3 regions of the Pokkaliibacter sp. CJK22405 genome follow, and region 2 is predicted to be linked to each of the others. Evidence: predicted binding sites of a transcription regulator. Region 2 holds the regulator's gene; each other region holds the start of a gene.
What was found. Region 2 encodes LexA, which represses DNA repair genes until DNA is damaged. Its sites were predicted from a motif close to TACTGTNTANNTANACAGTA; they were not measured.
Positions count from the first base shown of each region.

Region 1: ACKC9G_RS01680 (LexA family protein) is a predicted target of LexA. The motif match lies at 1,767-1,786, and genes of this name have one in related genera.
Region 3: recA (recombinase RecA) is a predicted target of LexA. The motif match lies at 1,928-1,947, and genes of this name have one in related genera.

Region 1 covers NZ_JBKKHQ010000001.1:369,335-372,613, forward strand. Annotated here, with positions in the region: gene ACKC9G_RS01675 (electron transfer flavoprotein-ubiquinone oxidoreductase) at 1-1,195, shown strand, start outside; gene ACKC9G_RS01680 (LexA family protein) at 1,216-1,701, opposite strand; gene ACKC9G_RS01685 (DUF2185 domain-containing protein) at 1,810-2,193, opposite strand; gene ACKC9G_RS01690 (hypothetical protein) at 2,261-2,593, opposite strand; tRNA gene ACKC9G_RS01695 (tRNA-Pro) at 3,191-3,267, shown strand.
Region 2 covers NZ_JBKKHQ010000003.1:2,598-5,876, reverse strand. Annotated here, with positions in the region: gene ACKC9G_RS02435 (DUF6586 family protein) at 1-418, shown strand, start outside; gene ACKC9G_RS02430 (hypothetical protein) at 459-734, shown strand; gene ACKC9G_RS02425 (cell division inhibitor SulA) at 878-1,339, opposite strand; gene lexA (transcriptional repressor LexA) at 1,342-1,965, opposite strand; gene dinG (ATP-dependent DNA helicase DinG) at 2,187-3,279, shown strand, end outside.
Region 3 covers NZ_JBKKHQ010000028.1:5,184-8,462, reverse strand. Annotated here, with positions in the region: gene hpxO (FAD-dependent urate hydroxylase HpxO) at 64-1,224, shown strand; gene ACKC9G_RS17680 (CinA family protein) at 1,308-1,859, shown strand; gene recA (recombinase RecA) at 1,969-3,000, shown strand; gene ACKC9G_RS17670 (regulatory protein RecX) at 3,000-3,279, shown strand, end outside.

The DNA.
Region 1 (3,279 bases), on a different contig from region 2:
TCGTGGCATTACCACAGGAGACTTTGGGCTCGATCATAGCGGGCAGCCCAAAAGCTCCTTTACCCCGGGGATGGAGATTCGTGCTACCGCCACCCTGCTGGCTGAAGGTGCTCGTGGTCATCTGGGTCAGGAAGTCATTCGAACTTTCTCACTGGATCAAAACACCAGCCCCCAGCATTACGCCTTAGGCATCAAGGAGCTTTGGGAAATCCCCGAGAGCCAACATCAGCCCGGACGCGTTCTCCATAGCGCAGGCTGGCCACTGGAGGAGCATGACGCCAGTGGCGGCGGCTTTATGTACCATGTGAATGACCGTCAAGTCGTCGTCGGGCTGATTACTGACCTGAACTATGCCAATCCCTATCTCAATCCCTATGAAGAGTTCCAGCGCTTCAAACATCATCCGCAGATCAGTAAAAGCCTCTCCGGCGGTCAGCGGCTCTGCTATGGCGCCAGAGCCATTGCCAAAGGAGGCTGGAACAGCCTGCCACGCTTAACGTTTCCGGGCGGCTTACTCATCGGCTGTGATGCAGGTACTCTGAACTTCGCCAAAATTAAGGGCATTCATACCGCCATGAAATCCGGAATGGTGGCTGCAGAAACACTGCACCGCCAGCTGAGCGATACCAATGCGGCTCTCGATTCAACGCCCTCTTTTGATGACGATTTCAAAGCCAGCTGGGCAGGTCAGGAGCTTTATCAGGCGCGTAACTTTGGACCAGCACTGCATAAGCTCGGCACATGGTTCGGTGGCGCCTTTAACTGGCTGGATCAGCGTTTAAACGGCAAACTGCCTTTCACTATCAAAGACTCTACAGCAGACCACCTCACCCTCAGGGACAAACAGGAATTCAGTGCGATTACCTATCCCAAACCCGATGGCGGACTGAGCTTCGACAAACTCTCCTCGGTTTATCTCTCCAACACCAACCATGAGGAGGATCAGCCGTGCCATTTGCAGCTGCATAACCCAGACCTGCCTCTGGGACAACACTGGGTGGATTTTGATGAACCCGCTCAGCGTTACTGCCCTGCTGGCGTCTACGAAATAACAGAAAGTGCTGAGGGGAGACACTTTCAGATCAATGCGCAAAACTGCCTGCACTGCAAAACCTGTGATATCAAAGACCCATCACAAAATATTCGCTGGGTAACCCCTGAAGGCGGCGGCGGGCCAAACTATCCATCCATGTAAGCCCACTCCGGTCCGCCGATCTAACGCAGACTACGGATAATCCGGGTTACCACGCCAAGAACATGGAATACGGTGTCACGATCAAGCTTGATGGCGTGCTCAGCACTGTCCTCTACCCCAGTGGTCAGAATGATTTCACCATTGGCGTAATGGTACTGGCGAAGCAATGTATCCTCTTCCAGTCGAACTAGGACCACATCACCCGACTGCGGTTGTAGTCGCCCATTAATAATGAGCGTATCGGCAAACTGGATTCCTGATGGCAGGACCCGATCAAAGGCTTCGTAGAGAAAGTCATGCCGGTCACGGCACAGCAGGTCACTACAGGGGACTTCGGGTAATGAGCCGTCATCTTCAACGCCCTCACTGCTGAATACCGCCAGCGTTAACTGATCAGGTTTAATCCAGGCAGCATCAGGAAGAAGCCGCGATGAGCGGACGCGAGGGCGCGTATTTTTACGGCCAGTAAGTGCTGGTTCCAGAGTGGGAAGTAGAGATTGCTGCATAGTTGCCTCCCGTAATCTCGACAATTACTGGACAAATATACAGCATCAAAAAAGACTGTCCAGAGAACTGTATATAAATACAGTTAACGGAACTAAAGTGCAGGATACTCAGGAGTTGAGGTGTTGGGCGTCATCCACATCATTGGAGACCCATACGGCAACATGATCACTGGGGATTTTAAAATCATGCACGCGCTCCCACTCGGCTCCGGGAAGACGCTCCCAGACAGTGCCGGCATTGTATTCCAGCAGTGCTTCAAGAGAGTTGTCATTGGCACGAAGGGCAGCAACCGGATAAACCGTCATGAACTCCGGATCTTCAAGCTGCTCCGGGGTTTCATAACCGGAATACATACGCCACCCGGTATCATTCAGGTGGGCAGGAACGGTTTTATACATGAAGCGAATTGGACAGGCGTCATCCCCGAAACACAGGGAAGAAACCAGAGCGAGGAAGCCTTGTTTAGTCTGGCCTTTTTCAGTGGAGTCCACGGTGATTACCTTTAGATGCTGTTGCGGGGGTACTATACCCCCGAGCTACAGCTGAGGAAACCCGCCGCTATTTCATCAGGCTGATGCGATAGCCGACCTTGGACTTGAAGGCTTCGGTCAGACGCCAGGCGATACGATCACCCCGGCCGGACGTGTTACCTTCAGGTACGGTTTCTTCGATCTGGAGTTTTTCTGCCAGAGCTTTACTGGAGAGATTCGCCAGAATTTTTTCAAGACCTCGACGAGATAAACCCGTTTGCGCAATCATTTCACGCATCAGCGCCTGTTCTTGTTCCATCAAATAGGAAATGACCAGGGAGGCATGAAGGGTAAGAATGCCCTCTTCGGTTAAAAGGGTCGCAATCTCAACAAAGTGCTGGAGTTTTTTATTACGGCGCACAATTCAATCCTTCTACAGGGTCAATAACTACGACGATCCCTGTCGACGGCAGAATTTGCCTTCGTTCTTATTAGTCGCCATCCAATTAACGAATAGATAAAAGGATTTCCCTGGCGCTTAGAGATCATAGTATTTGTTCACAGTCCACTCTAGACTGTGCACGAAGTTAGGAATCTTAAATGGCTATTCTGACGTTAGAGTGCGCTTTTCCCTACAAATCAACTTGATAATCAATCTCAGGTAAACAGCTACTCAAACTTTAACCAGCCAGAGCTTATAAGGAATATCCTTATACTTGCAAGAAAAATCTACTATTCCCTTCAAGAAGACCCTTTAAAAATCAATATCCTAGCGCTATACACTGGAACAGGATTTCATAAGCCGTTCTCAAAGAGCAAGTAAAGTACGGCCAAAGTCGTGGAAGTCTGCATCTTTTAAGGTCAGGCCTGAGTACGCCCAACGTAGGTAAAACGGCACTTTTACAACACAACAAAGCCTCCGGTCGGCTTCATCTTTTACCTATGGCGCCAATACATGACGTTAGTTCAGTAGCTGAATAGCCCTGCTGAATATATAAACGACAGCTAAATGAATTATCGGAGAATAGCTCAGTTTGGTAGAGCACTGCCTTCGGGAGGCAGGGGTCGCAGGTTCGAATCCTGTTTCTCCGACCATGAATAACAAAA
Region 2 (3,279 bases):
CTTGATTGATTCCTATCAGGAGTCCGTACTTTTTCACCTGTACGCTGCTTATCGTGCCTATCTTGTGGAGCTGGCTGAGGCATACAGCATTCCGGCGGTTCAGTTGTGCTCAGACTTTGATCTTGGTTCTCTGCTTGAAGAGCGCGGTTTCGAAGGGCCTGAGTACGTGGCACTGGTAGCTTTGCTTGAAAGTAAGAGTTCTTGGCTAAGCCAGCTCTCAAGGGCGTATCAGGCTTGTTGGCAGGTTAAAGAGGATGCAGGGCTTACATCTCCTGCCGCTAGCGCCTCGGAGATTCAGGTGGTTCAGGTGGATTCTGATCATCAAAATGACGAAGACGTGCAAAAGCAGCTGCAAGGCTGGCTAAAGAATCTTCGCGATATCATTGAAGAAGGTAGAAAAACACTTCAGGAGTGGTAAGCAGCTAATGTGTTTGCTGACTGGAGTTTGAGGAGTAGACGTGGCGGATAAACTGGCGGGTATTCTGGAAGAGACCCGAGTGCTTGAAATTGTTGAGCTCGAGAGTGGCGAGTTATTGCTACAGATTCAGGAAGAGTCTGAAGCTTTGCCATTAATACGACTTAATATCACCTCTGAAATGAAAGAGTTCATGGGAGATGATTACGCTGAAATGGCACGTGAAATGCTGACAGCAGGCGTCCATGCCATTACTGAGCGTCTTGCAGAAAAGGAAGAGAAGGCCCGGGAAGAAGAGCGGCCGAAGATTCTTCATTAATATGTCAAGTCTGGTTGCCCAAGTGCGTAATCTTGGGCATGACCATAAACTATAAGGTTAAATAGCCCAGGTTAAAATCGTCATTTCACGCGTAGCGAATGCTGGCAGGGCTAATCGATAGCTAATGCGCTAAAAACTACCACTTAACGCATTCTAATCAGAATGCAGCGACTATCACCTTCTTCTGCTGCTCTCTCAAGCCCTTCATACTCATGCGTACTAATTTCTTTGGTGGGCCAGCATACTGCGAGATGACAATTACCAAGCCGTAATGCCTTTGTGGCCAAGGTATAAGTTGATAGATGTTCGCTGGGTTTGATTAGCAGGCATTTGTTGGGATCGATGCCGGTACTCAAGAGACTGTTCTTGTCGATGCTTGCAGGAGCGGAAATCCACGTAAACCAGCGATTATCGAAACTAAGCTGGGCCAGAAGTGGTAAAAGCCACTGCACGTTTCCTGCTTGTTTTGGGCTGATTACAACTTCGGTAATTCCTCCCTCCGTGTCATTGTCTGCTTCTTTCAAAGACAGCTCTGAGTTCCATTGCATGGGTGGAACTACAAGGCTGCTCTGTTGAGAGAAAATTAACTCCTGCTGCATCTGCATTATCAGTTACCTCTGCGAATCACTCCGACACCAAGTCCTTCGATGATCAGTTCTTCATTTTTCAGGTCGACTTCGATAGGTGAGAAGTCAGGATTTTCTGCAATAAGTTGAACCTTGTTGCCCTGGCGCTCAAAACGTTTAACAGTGACGTCATCGCCAAGTCTTGCTACGACGATTTGTCCATTGCGAGCATCTTGGGTGCGATGAACGGCCAAGAGATCACCATCAAGAATGCCCGCATCACGCATACTCATCCCCTGTACCCGAAGTAAATAGTCTGCTTTCGGATTGAAGAATTCCGGAGACACCTGGCAGTGTTCACTGATGTGTTCTTGTGCAAGTACCGGGCTACCGGCAGCAACCCGGCCTATCACAGGCAGGCCCTGAAAGCTTTCGTCGTTGCTGGATGAAGGTTCATCAGGAAGGCGAATGCCACGAGAAGCACCCGGTATGATTTCAATGGCCCCTTTACGGGCCAGTGCCTTTAGATGCTCTTCGGCGGCATTTGGAGAACGGAAACCCAGCTCACGTGCCAAATCTGCGCGAGTGGGCGGAAAGCCTGTCATCTCAATGTAGCGACGAATACAGGCAAGAACTTCTGACTGGCGCTGAGTAAGTTTAATCATTGTCTTAATATCTGTTTGTTTATACAGTACATGGAAGTATATACAGTAAAATCTCGATGTAAAGAAAGTGGTTGTCTCGCATTACCTGCCTCTCAAACATCCCCTGGAGTTAGTTTTCTGGTCAGCTCTGATAAGGCAGTGTTGTGAAAGCAGGCGACGTGACCCGATGAAAACCGTTACACTTTCTGCGCTTGATCCAGTTATCCGGAGTACAACCTTTCATGCTTGGCGATGTCGAAAAGCAGGCAATTCAAACTGCCTACCGAACTTACCTCAAAGCGCGCGAGTTAAAACCGCGTCTGGGGCAGCGCCAGATGATTGGCTCAATAGCACGCACTCTTGGAGGCATTGTTCAGGACAATGAGAGTAAACGGCAGGAAGGAAATCACCTTTGTGTAATAGAAGCAGGCACTGGCACAGGTAAAACTATTGCCTATCTGCTTGCGACAATACCTCTGGCGCGTGCCTGGAAAAAACAGGTCATTGTTTCCACCGCGACTGTTGCGTTACAAGAGCAAATCGTTCAGAAGGATCTTCCTGATCTCGTCAAATTTGCGGGCATGACTTTTAGTTATGCTCTGGCTAAAGGGCGTGCTCGCTATATGTGCCCACAAAAGCTTGATCGACTTACCAGCGGTCAGGCCAATGATCCGACTATGGCTCTCTTTGAGCAGGACACTCTTCAGGATAAAGATCAACTCGCCGTTTTTGAGAGCTTGTTAAAGGAGTGGGCTACCGGTGCCTGGGATGGCGATAAAGATGCGTTGATTGATCCTCTTCCGGATAATCTTTGGTCCCGGGTCACTACCGATCACCAGCAGTGTAGCCGACACCGTTGCCAGTTCTATAACCAGTGCCCGTTTTATAAAGCGCGCGAGTCTGTTGAAGAAGCTGACTGTATCGTCGCTAACCATGATCTGGTTCTGGCTGATCTATCGTTGGGCGGAGGTGTTATTCTTCCAGCTCCCGAGAAAGCTATTTATGTCTTCGATGAAGGACATCATTTGCCTGATAAAGCTTTAGGCCACTTCACCTTTTCTATGACTTTGCGTGGTACCGACCGCTGGCTTAAACAGCTGAATAAAAGCATGGCCTCAATGGCGGCTCAGTTACGACTTACCGGGGAGATGGTGAGAGCGGTCGAGCAAATACCTTCGGAAATTCGTCCTCTTGAGCAAAACCTGCTGTACCTCAATGAGCTGATCAGTAATTTGGTTACCTGGGACGACTTTGCGGATAATGCGCGTCCGGTGCATCGATTCGCTGAGGGGCGTGTGCCAGGGGAAGTTCAAACAATTGCCGAACAATTGCGCC
Region 3 (3,279 bases), on a different contig from region 2:
ACCAGTTGGTTGATTTTTTGCTTGTGAAGTTCTGACCCTGTACAGATTCAATAAGGATGACGAATGGAGACGCTGAATATTGTCATTGCGGGCGCCGGAATGGGTGGACTGACCATGGCACTGGCGCTCAGGCGCGCTGGACATCAGGTACGCATTTTTGAGCGGACTCGTGAGCTTGCACCCATTGGTGCCGCGATTTCTATCTGGTCTAACGGTGTGCGAGTCCTCAACGCGCTGGGGCTTAAGGACAAGCTGGATGCGATCAGTGGCGACATGCAGCAGATGAGTTACTACGACAAGAGCGGCAAGGTCCTGACGGATTTCAGCCTGGAGCCGTTGTATGCGCAGGTTAAAGAGCGGGCGCATCCGGTCGCGCGGGCGTTGCTGCAGGATATGTTGCTGGAGGCGGTCGGGTCAGACACCGTGACTCTGGGAGTGAGCTGCGAGCAGGTCGAAGAACACAGCGAGGGCGTGACGATTACCCTGAGTTCTGGCGAGAAAATCGCCGCAGATCTTCTTGTCGCCGCCGATGGCACCCATTCACAGCTGCGAAATTATGTCGTCGGGCAAACTATTCAGCGTGAGTATCGCGGCTATGTGAACTGGAATGGCCGGGTGAGGATTGCGCCGGATCTGGCCAATGCCCATGAGTGGCGCCAGTTTGTCGGCGATCACAAGCGTTGTTCACTCATGCCGATGGGCAATGATGAGTTCTATTTTTTCTTTGACGTGCCACTGCCTGCTGGCACCGAGAATGACCGGTCCCAGTATCGGCAGGAGCTAAGCCAGCACTTTGCCGGTTGGGCTGAGCCGGTGCAGCGGCTGATCGAGCGGCTGGACCCCGCGCGCATGGCGCGAGTGGAGATTCATGACGTGACACCTCTTGGCAGCCTGCATCGGGGAAGGGTTGTGCTCATTGGCGATGCCGCTCATGCCATGACACCGGACCTGGGGCAGGGCGGTTGTCAGGCGATGGAGGATGCCTGGGTGCTCACCGAATGCCTGAAAACCTCGGGTTCACTGATTTCTGCCCTGAATGCCTATGATGCCCGGCGGGTTGAACGCGTCGGTGACATTGTGCTTCGGGCTCGCAAGCGCTGTGATATTACGCACGGCACGGAGCCTGAAAAAACCCGGCAGTGGTACGACGAGTTGGCGAATGAATCCGGCGCCAATATTCTGGCGGGCCTGAAACAGACCGTCGATGGCTGCCCGTTACCCTAGCGTCAACCTCACCCTTGTGATGCGAAGAGCCATAAGCTACAAACAGCCCTAAGTCTTATCTTCGCGACATAAGGAAGCAAAACGTGCCGGAATCCAATGCTGTACTGGAATCACTGGTGAGCCAGCTGGCGGATGTACTCATCAACAAGCAACAGCAAGTGGCCACGGCAGAGTCCTGTACGGGCGGTGGCCTTGCGACGGCGTTTACGGCACTCCCCGGCAGTTCGCGCTGGTTTGGTTTTGGTTGGGTCACCTACGCCAATCAGGCCAAGATTCAGATGCTTGGCGTCCAGCCAGAGAGTCTGCAGGCGGCGGGGGCGGTGAGCCGGATCGTCGTCGAGGAAATGGCACAGGGCGCCTGTACGCGAAGTGCGGCACATTTCTCTGCTGCTATTAGTGGTATTGCAGGCCCTGATGGTGGCTCTGAGGAGAAGCCCGTCGGTACGGTCTGGATTGCCTGGTCCACACCGCTACAGACATGGTCAGCCCGTTTTCTCTTCCCCGGTAACCGTAATGAGGTGCGTGAGGCTGCAGCCATTGCGGCTGCGGAAGGCTTGTTGGCACTGGCGTCGCAAGCCATTTTAAGCCGCTCGGCTTTTCGAAAGCTCCCCCCGCAGGTCTTTAACGGCCACTGATTCCCACAATATTTTCCCTGTCAGTTTTTCCTGTCTTGGGGTTGCGTAAACTCAAATCTGTGGAATAATGCTGATCATATATACAGTATTTTTCCTTTGCGAGGTTGGAATGAACGAGAACAAACAGCGAGCTCTCACAGCTGCTCTTGGCCAGATCGAGCGTCAGTTTGGTAAAGGCGCCATCATGCGTATGGGCGATCAGCCCCGTGAAGCCATTCCTGCTGTTTCTTCCGGTTCCCTGAGCCTGGATATCGCCCTGGGAATCGGCGGTTTGCCATATGGCCGTATCGTTGAGATCTATGGCCCCGAAAGCTCCGGTAAAACTACGTTGACGCTGTCGGTGGTTGCTCAGGCACAACGTCAGGGTAAAACCTGTGCCTTTATCGATGCTGAGCACGCTCTTGATCCTATTTATGCGGAAAAGCTGGGCGTTAACGTGGATGACCTGCTGGTTTCTCAGCCAGACACCGGCGAGCAGGCACTGGAAATTGCCGACATGCTGGTTCGTTCCAACGCGGTTGATGTCATCATTATTGACTCCGTGGCGGCGCTGGTACCGAAAGCGGAAATCGAAGGTGAAATGGGTGACACTCACGTCGGTCTGCAGGCACGTCTGATGTCCCAGGCGCTGCGTAAAATCACCGGTAACATCAAGAATGCCAACTGTCTGGTGGTCTTCATCAACCAGATCCGTATGAAAATCGGCGTCATGTTCGGTAACCCTGAAACCACGACCGGTGGTAATGCGCTGAAGTTCTATTCCTCTGTTCGTCTGGATATTCGTCGTACAGGTTCTATTAAGCAGGGCGATGAAGTCGTGGGTAACGAAACCCGTGTGAAGGTGGTGAAAAACAAGGTTTCGCCTCCTTTCCGTCAGGCAGACTTCCAGATCATGTACGGCAAGGGTATCTACCGTATGGGCGAAGTGGTTGATCTGGGTGTGGCTCAGGGGCTGGTTGAAAAATCCGGTGCCTGGTATGCCTATCAGGGCAACAAGATTGGTCAGGGTAAGGCCAATGCCTGTAAATTCCTGGAAGATAACCCGGCCATTGCAGAAGAAATCGAAACTGAACTGCGCAATCGTCTGCTGAGCTCTCCGGTAGTGAAAGCAGAAGCTGAGCTTGAAACCGCAGAAGACTAATGCTCAAGACGGTCTCTCTCTGGGATAAGGCTTTGAGCTTGCTGACCCGGCGTGATTATGGTCGCGCCGAGTTGGCAAAACGGCTTGAGCAGCTTCGCCAGAAGCAGTTGCTGGATGAACACAAAGCGGCTCAGTCTGGTGATGAGCCGATGTTTTCCGGTGCGGATGCTGAAGTGTTTAAAGCTCAGGCCCGGGATGAAGTCGAAGCGATAATTCTGCGTTTGCTGGATTACGGTTATTTAAACGATGAGCGAGTCTCCGCGACTTTGGTGCGTCAGG